Regions from separate parts of the Sinorhizobium sp. BJ1 genome, predicted to be linked through region 2. Evidence: predicted binding sites of a transcription regulator. Region 2 holds the regulator's gene; the other holds the start of a gene.
The links. The regulator PhoB, encoded in region 2, activates phosphate uptake and scavenging genes when phosphate is short. The targets are predictions, from matches to a motif close to TGTCATNNANCTGTCAT.

Region 1 (4,244 bases), on a different contig from region 2:
CGCCGAGGCCGTTTTCATTGGTGCCATACGAGACGTTATTCCATGCGGCGAAGTTCTCCGTCTGGATCCAGGTCAGCCAGGTGGAGGTCAGGCCGCAGGCGGCGGCACCGCTCGTCTTGATCTTCTTCGCGGCCTCGAAGACCTCCGGCCAGGTCTTGGGCGGGCTGCCGGCGTCGAGCCCTGCCTTCTGGAAGGCATCCTTGTTGTAATAGAGGATCGGCGAAGAGGAGTTGTATGGGAAGGACAGCATCGTCCCGTCCGGCTTCGAGTAATAGGAGACGATGCCAGGCATGTATTGCGATTTATCGAAGGTGAAGCCGCCTTTTTGCAGCACCTCCATCGCCGGCACGATAGCGCCCTCGGCAGCCATCATCGTGCCGCTGCCGGCGTCGAAGACCTGGATGATTGTCGGCGGCTGCTTCGATCGGAAGGCCGCGATTCCGGCGTTCAATGTTTCGGGATAGGTGCCCTTGAACACGGGCACCACCTTGTAGGTGCTTTGGCTCTCGTTGAACTCCTTGGCGATCTGCTCGATCATTTCGTTATTAGCGCCGGTCATTGCGTGCCACCACTGCAATTCGGTGGCAGCCTGGGCCTGAAACGCGAATCCGCCAAAGACGGCCATTGTCGTGGAAATTGCAATCAATCGCATAAACTTCTCCTCCCTTGTGCTCAGCCACACCCCCACTGCTCGCCAACGCTCCCCCGCCTTCGAGCGAACAGTCCGCATTCCTCCAAAACAGTGGTCGCGATCGGACACATCCATCCACACCCACCGTGGGTGCAAATAGGGTGCGGTCGACTTATGTCGAGGGGGCGCTCCGCGACCCGATCTTACGCGCATGACGTGAGAAGACAGAGTCGGGACTGGCCAAAATGCGCGTTCACCTGGGGCCATGTCAGTGCGGCCCTAGCGTCGCATCGGATGTCCGATCTTCGACCGGCGACCAAAGGAGAAATTCGGACACCCAAAGCGGACGTGACGCGTCGGCGCAGTCCGCCTGGCGAGACGCGCGATTAAGCAGGAACGTACGTCAACCTAATCACGTCCTCGCCAACGTTATCGGTGGAAACAAGGCGGAGCGGTGGCCGCGGGCCGGCGAAGAATGGCTTGCCGCGACCAAGCACGACGGGGTGGAAGTACAGTCGATACTCATCAATAAGACCAAGGTCGGTTAGGCTTCGTGCTAGATCTGGTCCGGAAACTGCAATCTCCCCAACGAGCCGAGCCCTCAGGCCGCGTATCAACGCCTCGATGTCATTCTCGACCAGTGTGGCGTTGGGGCCGACCGACTTCAACGAGCGCGACACGACCCACTTCGGTTGGCGCCGCCACGCCGCCGCGAACTCGCGTTGCTCCGCACTCCACTCAGGACGGTCTTCGTCCCAATAGCGCATGATCTCGTACATGCGGCGACCGTACACACTGCCCGTCAGGTCGCGCACGTGCTCTATCCAGTGACGAAAGAGCGCGGGACTTGGCGCAAATTCCTGGTGGTCGACATAGCCGTCCAGGGACTGGTTCATTCCGAAGACGATCTTCGCCATGCTGCAAAATCTCCACTCCAGGGTATTCAGAGTAGCTTGAGGCGACACTACGCAAAAGTGAGATTGGGAATAAACTGCGCGAGCCGACAATAACGTTGACGTCGCCGGCATCGGAAATGCCGAGCATGCCGATCCCAAGCTTCCGGCAGGTCATTCTCTCGAGCCGCGAGGCGGGTCGCGCCCTGTTGCTCGGACATCGCCCGCTCGACGCGAGCTTTGCCGACAACATCGTGGCGATCGCGCTGGAAGTCGTATCGAGCGCCTAGCGACGGGTAAGAGCTACCCAACCGACTGCAGTTCCCGTTGATGCATGATGCGATTTTCGAGACGCAGAACGAAAACTCCTTCGTGGCGCGCCGGGCTTCAGAGGCTCATAGAGGCACGGGGGCTCTCGACCTTCTCGGACGTCGAGGGGAGCAGGCCGAGTTCCTTCAGGGTCACGGACCAAGGCAGTTACCTCGACGAGACGCACGCAACCGGAATAGGTGGAGTTCAGGGTGAATGCCCTTCTGGGTAACTTCCCCTGCCTGAGTCTTACACGTCCGGTGTCATAGCCATGTCATGTTCCGGTGATGTTTATCAAGGTGCCTAAGTTCGTCAGAATGGCGGCTCGTCGCTGGGTAAATGATGCTGAACTTGTTCGTCGCCGCCGGTGCATTCCTGGCCATCAATGTGTTCAGCCTGATGATTGCGGGCTGGCGTATCTGGCCTTGTCTTGGCCCTCAGCCCAGGACACCGTATCGGCCACCTGTCTCTGTCGTGATCCCGCTCTGCGGCCTCGAGGAGTTTTCCCGGGAAACGCTCGAGAGCGCGTTCGGCTTGGATTGGCCGGACTACGAAGTCATCTTCTGCGTCGCTGACGCAAAGGATGCGGTCATCCCATTGATCGAGGAAGTGCGTCAGCGCCACCCAGCCATTGCCGCCACAATTCTTGTCGGGGACGACCGGATCAGCGCCAATCCCAAGCTGAACAACTGCGTGAAGGGCTGGAATGCGGCTTCGCATGAATGGTTGGTTCTCGCCGACTCGAACGTTCTCATGCCGCGCGATTATCTCATTCGTCTGATGGCGGCGTGGCAGTCGGATACGGGGCTGGTATGCTCGACCCCGCTTGGTTCACGGCCGTACGGCTTTTGGGCGGAGGTCGAATGTGCATTCCTCAACGCCCACCAGGCGCGCTGGCAATATGCCGGCGAAGCCCTTGGGTTCGGGTTTGCTCAGGGCAAAAGCATGCTCTGGCGCAAAAGCATGCTGGACGCCCATGGCGGCATTCAGGCACTGGCGTCGCAGATCGCCGAGGATGCGGCCGCGACGAAACTCGTGAGAAGCCTCGGCTTGAAAGTGCATCTGGTTTCCGCGCCGTTCGAACAGCCGCTGGGTACCAGGACATTTCGTGATGTCTGGGGTCGGCAGTGCCGTTGGGCGCGGTTGCGCCGCGTCACCTTTCCTCAGTTCTTCTCGCCAGAAATCCTGCTTGGCGTGGTGCCGCCCCTTCTGCTGTCTGTGATCGCTGCCATTGTTGCAGGTCACAGCGTGCTGGCCATCGCCGCCCTTGTCGCAATCGCCGCCTACCTGCCGGAACTCGTCCTCGTCCATCGGAAGAACTGGTATCTTTCCCGATGGTCACTCATCGCCATGTTCACGCGCGACCTGTTGCTCCCGATCATCTGGGTCCGCAGCTGGCTTGCAGGCAGCGCCGATTGGCGCGGCAACAGAATGTCGATCGGCTCGCAGGAATCCCGGCTTGAAACAGGCGCGCTCCTGCCGCTGGCGAGTCCTTCGTAGCAAACCGGCACTGGTGGATAGAAAGCCGCTTGAGAACGCCCGCCCCTTATCGCTCTCAGGCTTTCGGCATGCCCTCCGGCCTTAAGTGCTTCTTCAGCGCAGCAATGCGGAAGATGGCGTTGGCGGCACCGTAGCCGCGATAGCCGCGCCGTTCGATGATCTCGAAAAAGAACCCTTCGCCATAGGTGGGGCTGTAGAGCTGGAAATATTCGCCGCTGTTGTCGCGGTCATAGAGGATGTTTTCGGCCTTCAGCCGCTCGACCAGTTCGGTCTCGAGGCCGAAACGGGCCTCGACGTCGTCATAGTAGTTCGGCGAGATCGGCAGCACCCGAAAACCGTCCGCCCGCAGCGCTTGCGCTGTCGCGAAGATGTCGTCCGTCGCAAAGGCGAGATGCTGCACGCCGGAGCCGAATGTTTCGGCGATGAAGCGGCCGGCGAGCGTGTTGCGGTTTTCCGCGCCGTTCAGCGTCAGGCGCAGCGTGCCGGCGTCGTTTTCGACGACCTGGCTGCGGACGATGCCGGCCGGATCGATGATGTCGACCATCGGCGTCTTCCGCGCGTCGAGCAACGACGTGTAGAAGAGTAGCCAAGTCAGCAACTCTTCGTATTTCACCGTCTGGGCGATGTGATCGATGCAGGTGAGGCCCGCCGCCACCGCCGAGTCGTCGTCGTTCACCGGTTCGAATTCGAGCTCCCAGATCCTGGTAAGCTCGGTTTTTTCGTCGAGAAAATAGATGAGGCCGCCGCCGACGCCGCGGATCGCCGGTACCATCAGTTCCCCCGGGCCGACGGCCTGCTCGAAAGGTTCGGCGCCAAGCGCCCGCGCTCTTTCCGTAGTCGCGGCCGCATCGTCGACCAGAAGGCCAAAGGCATAGGCGGAAGCACCGTGCACCAGATAGGAAGCGTTGGCG
Region 2 (4,244 bases):
TGATCTTCCTCGTCTTCATGAACCTGGGCGCAATTCTCTTGCGGCGCCGCTTTGAGCGCCGCTGGTAGTGGGGTAAGGACTATGAACATCATGTCGGAAGCTGCAGTCGAAAAAGCTCTGGATCAGAAAATGAATACAGTGCCCTACAAGATGATCGGCAAGGATGTGTCGGTCTATTACGGCGAGAAGCGTGCGCTCTTCGACGTCAACCTGAATATTCGCGAAAACACCGTGACGGCGCTGATCGGCCCGTCCGGCTGCGGCAAGTCGACCTTCTTGCGCACGTTGAACCGCATGAACGATACGATCGAGAACTGCCGCGTCACCGGCCGGATCACTCTCGACGAGGACGACATCTACGATCCGTCTATCGACGTGGTGGAACTGCGCGCCCGCGTCGGCATGGTTTTCCAGAAGCCTAATCCGTTCCCGAAGTCGATCTATGAGAACGTTTCCTACGGTCCGCGCATCCATGGTCTGGCCCGCTCGAAGGCCGATTTCGACGAGGTCGTCGAAACCAGTCTGCAGAAGGCGGGTCTGTGGAATGAGGTGAAGGATCGCCTGCAGGAGCCGGGAACTGGTCTTTCCGGCGGCCAGCAACAGCGCCTCTGCATCGCCCGTGCCGTTGCCGTCAGCCCGGAAGTGATCCTCATGGACGAGCCCTGCTCGGCCCTTGACCCGATCGCCACCGCCAAGGTGGAAGAACTCATTCATGAGCTGCGCGCGAATTTCACCATCGTCATCGTGACCCATTCGATGCAGCAGGCGGCCCGCGTCTCGCAGCGCACCGCGATGTTCCATCTCGGCAATCTCGTCGAGGAGAACGATACCGACAAGATGTTCACCAATCCGGATGACCAGCGCACCCAGGACTACATCATGGGCCGCTTCGGCTGATGCCGAAAGCCGTGCCCCAACGCCAACCCTGACCGCGCCTGCAAGGATCGACGATCATGTCCACCCATATCACCTCCATCTATGATGAAGAGCTGAAATATCTCACGCGCCGGATTTCCGAGATGGGAGGGCTCGCCGAACAGATGGTGGCGGACTCCGTCCGAGCTCTGGTGAACTCCGACCTGGCGCTTGCCCAGAAAGTCATCTCGGATGACACCATCCTTGACGACGCCGAGCGCCAGATCGGTGAAAAGGCGATCGTTACCATCGCCAAGCGTCAGCCCATGGCCGCGGATCTCCGCGAGATCATGGGATCGATCCGGATCGCGGCCGATCTGGAGCGCGTCGGCGACCTTGGCAAGAACACCGCCAAGCGTGTCATCGCCGTTGCCGGCTCCGGCATCCCGCGCAAGCTGGCGCGCGGCCTCGAGCATCTTGCCGAACTCGCCCTGGTGCAGCTCAAGGAAGTCCTCGACGTCTACGCCTCACGCTCGCCGGAAAAGGCAAACAGCATCCGCGAACGCGACGAGGAGATCGATGCGATCTACACGTCGCTGTTCCGCGAGCTTCTGACCTATATGATGGAAGATCCGCGCAACATCACGCCCTGCACGCATCTTCTTTTCTGCGCCAAGAACATCGAGCGCATCGGCGACCACGCGACCAACATCGCCGAGACGATCTACTACATGGCGACGGGCGCCCAGCCGGTAGGCGAAAGGCCGAAGGACGACACGACATCGTCGCTGGGTTCCGTCACCGACTGAGCCAGGCGGTCCCGAATCTATGAATCCAGGCAAGGAGTCGTAGCTGAATGTTGCCGAAGATAGCAGTTGTCGAGGACGAGGAAGCTCTAAGCGTTCTCCTGCGCTACAATCTCGAGGCCGAGGGCTTCGAGGTCGATACGATCCTTCGCGGCGACGAGGCGGAAATTCGCCTGCAGGAACGCCTGCCCGACCTTCTGATCCTTGACTGGATGCTTCCCGGCGTCTCCGGCATCGAGCTTTGCCGCCGTCTCCGGCAACGGCCGGAGACGGAACGCCTGCCGATCATCATGCTGACGGCGCGCGGCGAGGAAAGCGAGCGGGTGCGCGGGCTGGCGACCGGTGCCGACGATTACGTCGTCAAGCCGTTCTCGACGCCGGAACTGATGGCCCGGGTGAAGGCGATGCTCAGGCGGGCGAAGCCGGAGGTACTCTCGACGGTGCTTCGCTGCGGCGATATCGAGCTCGACCGCGAGACCCATCGCGTGCACCGCCGCAGCCGCGAAGTGCGGCTCGGTCCGACGGAGTTCCGACTCCTCGAATTCCTGATGTCCTCGCCGGGCCGCGTCTTCTCCCGTTCACAGCTACTCGACGGCGTCTGGGGGCACGACATCTATGTCGACGAACGGACCGTAGACGTCCATGTCGGCCGATTGCGCAAGGCCTTGAATTTCTCCAACATGCCCGACGTGATCAGGACCGTGCGCGGCGCCGGCTATTCGCTGGAAAGCTGAGGCTTACGCTGTCGTCCCAGTGCACGCCGTCCCAGTGCACGTCGTCCCAGTGCACACTGCCGATTTCCCGAAGAGAGAAGGGGTCCTTAGGACCCCTTCGTGCTTTCTTCAGCTCTAAACCAATCGCCAACCGTCAGCGCATGCGGCGCCGCTCGGCCGAGGGCTGATAGGCGAGACGCGCGTGGTAGCTGCAATAGGGCGAGGCTTCCGGCGAGTCGTTGCCGCAGAAGTGAAACTCTTCCTTGAGCGGGTCGCCGATCGGCCATTTGCAGGTCCGCTCGGTGAGCTGGGTAAGCTCCAGCCGGCGCGACATCGGCACGATGATGTTCGTGTCAATGGAGAGCTCCTGCTCTGCCACCAGGTCGACGGCGACCTCTTCCTTGAGTACGGTCGCGCCGGCAGTGCGGGTGACGGTCCGGGTCACGGCGCGCGCAGCGTAGTTCGGGGCGCGCGGCGCCGAAGTCGTCCGCTTGGGGCGAGCCGTCGCGGTCGTTCCGCCGGCCTTGGCGCGGCCCGGCAGGCTCAACCGGTGAACCTTGCCGATGACCGCGTTACGACTGACGCCTCCCAGCTGCGCTGCGATCTGGCTCGCGCTCAGGCCTTCCGACCAAAGCTTCTTCAGCTTTTCCACTCGCTCGTCAGTCCAGTTCATCTCTGCACTCCCCGTTCTCGGCGTTGGGATGGCAGAATCCATCACCCTTCTCCGGAAAAGCCCCGGAGTTGCAACGCGATAACTATTTTGGTGACTAGGTTCGCCGCATGCGTCTAGTAATTGAATATTAACCTACCGGCAGGGTGACTCCGTGGCAAGAGTCGCCGGAATCGCGCCGAATCGATTTTGCGGTTTTCCCCAACTTGCTGTCGGATAGTTGCATTTTTGCAAGCCCTGCTGGGCGATTTTTTCGCATTGCGGAATCTCTCTCGCGGAGGTGGCTGCAAGCCTTGGTTTTGTTGACATGGCGCCGCGAAATGGGAATAGTGCCTGCGCCGCCGAAAGGCGGCATTTTTGATTTTTATCGGGCTGATATGCCCGTAATGCCGACGGACGAAGGAGACGCTGACCATGGCCGCAACAACGCCGCTCTACGACACTTATCTGCGTGCGCCGTTGCGTTTCGAGCGAGGCGAGGGCGTCTGGCTGATCGCCGAAGACGGCACGCGCTATCTCGACTTTGCAGCCGGCGTCGCGGTCAATTCGCTCGGTCATGCCCATCCCCATCTCGTCGAGGCACTCAAGGGCCAGGCCGAGAAGCTCTGGCATGTGTCGAACCTCTACGACATTCCCGGCCAGGAGAGCCTGGCGCGGCGGCTGACGGCCGTGACCTTTGCCGATCGGGTGTTCTTCACCAACTCCGGTGCCGAAGCGCTCGAATGCGCGATCAAGACGGCGCGCCGCCACCATTTCGCCAAGGGGCATCCGGAGCGCTTCCACGTCATCACCTTCGAAGGCGCTTTCCACGGCCGTACCATTGCGACGATCGCGGCCGGCGGCCAGCAGAAGTATATCGAGGGTTTTGGCCCGAAGGCCCCCGGTTTCTATCAGGTACCGTTCGGCGACCTTGCCGCCGTCAAGAACGCGATCAACGACGAGACGGCGGCGATCCTGATCGAGCCGATCCAGGGCGAGGGCGGCGTTCGCCTGGCCCCGAAAGAGTTCATGCAGGAGCTGCGTGCGCTCTGCGACGAGTTCGGCCTGCTTTTGATCCTCGATGAGGTCCAGTGCGGCGTCGGTCGCACCGGCAAGCTCTTCGCCCATGAATGGTCCGGCATCAAGCCGGACATCATGGCCGTTGCCAAGGGCATCGGCGGCGGTTTCCCGCTCGGCGCCTGCCTGGCGACCGAAGCGGCG

Region 1: a site for PhoB is predicted at 2,095-2,111, ahead of CO676_RS15750 (ceramide glucosyltransferase). Genes of this name have one in related genera too.

Annotation. Positions count from the first base shown of each region.
Region 1 is NZ_NWTH01000010.1:11,499-15,742, forward strand. It holds gene ugpB (sn-glycerol-3-phosphate ABC transporter substrate-binding protein UgpB) at 1-652, opposite strand, end outside; gene CO676_RS15745 (dihydrofolate reductase family protein) at 1,018-1,548, opposite strand; gene CO676_RS34565 (hypothetical protein) at 1,674-1,814, shown strand; gene CO676_RS15750 (ceramide glucosyltransferase) at 2,176-3,333, shown strand; gene CO676_RS15755 (sugar phosphate isomerase/epimerase and 4-hydroxyphenylpyruvate domain-containing protein) at 3,389-4,244, opposite strand, start outside.
Region 2 is NZ_NWTH01000001.1:369,277-373,520, forward strand. It holds gene pstA (phosphate ABC transporter permease PstA) at 1-68, shown strand, start outside; gene pstB (phosphate ABC transporter ATP-binding protein PstB) at 82-897, shown strand; gene phoU (phosphate signaling complex protein PhoU) at 954-1,664, shown strand; gene phoB (phosphate regulon transcriptional regulator PhoB) at 1,712-2,395, shown strand; gene CO676_RS01830 (GcrA family cell cycle regulator) at 2,529-3,047, opposite strand; gene CO676_RS01835 (aspartate aminotransferase family protein) at 3,459-4,244, shown strand, end outside.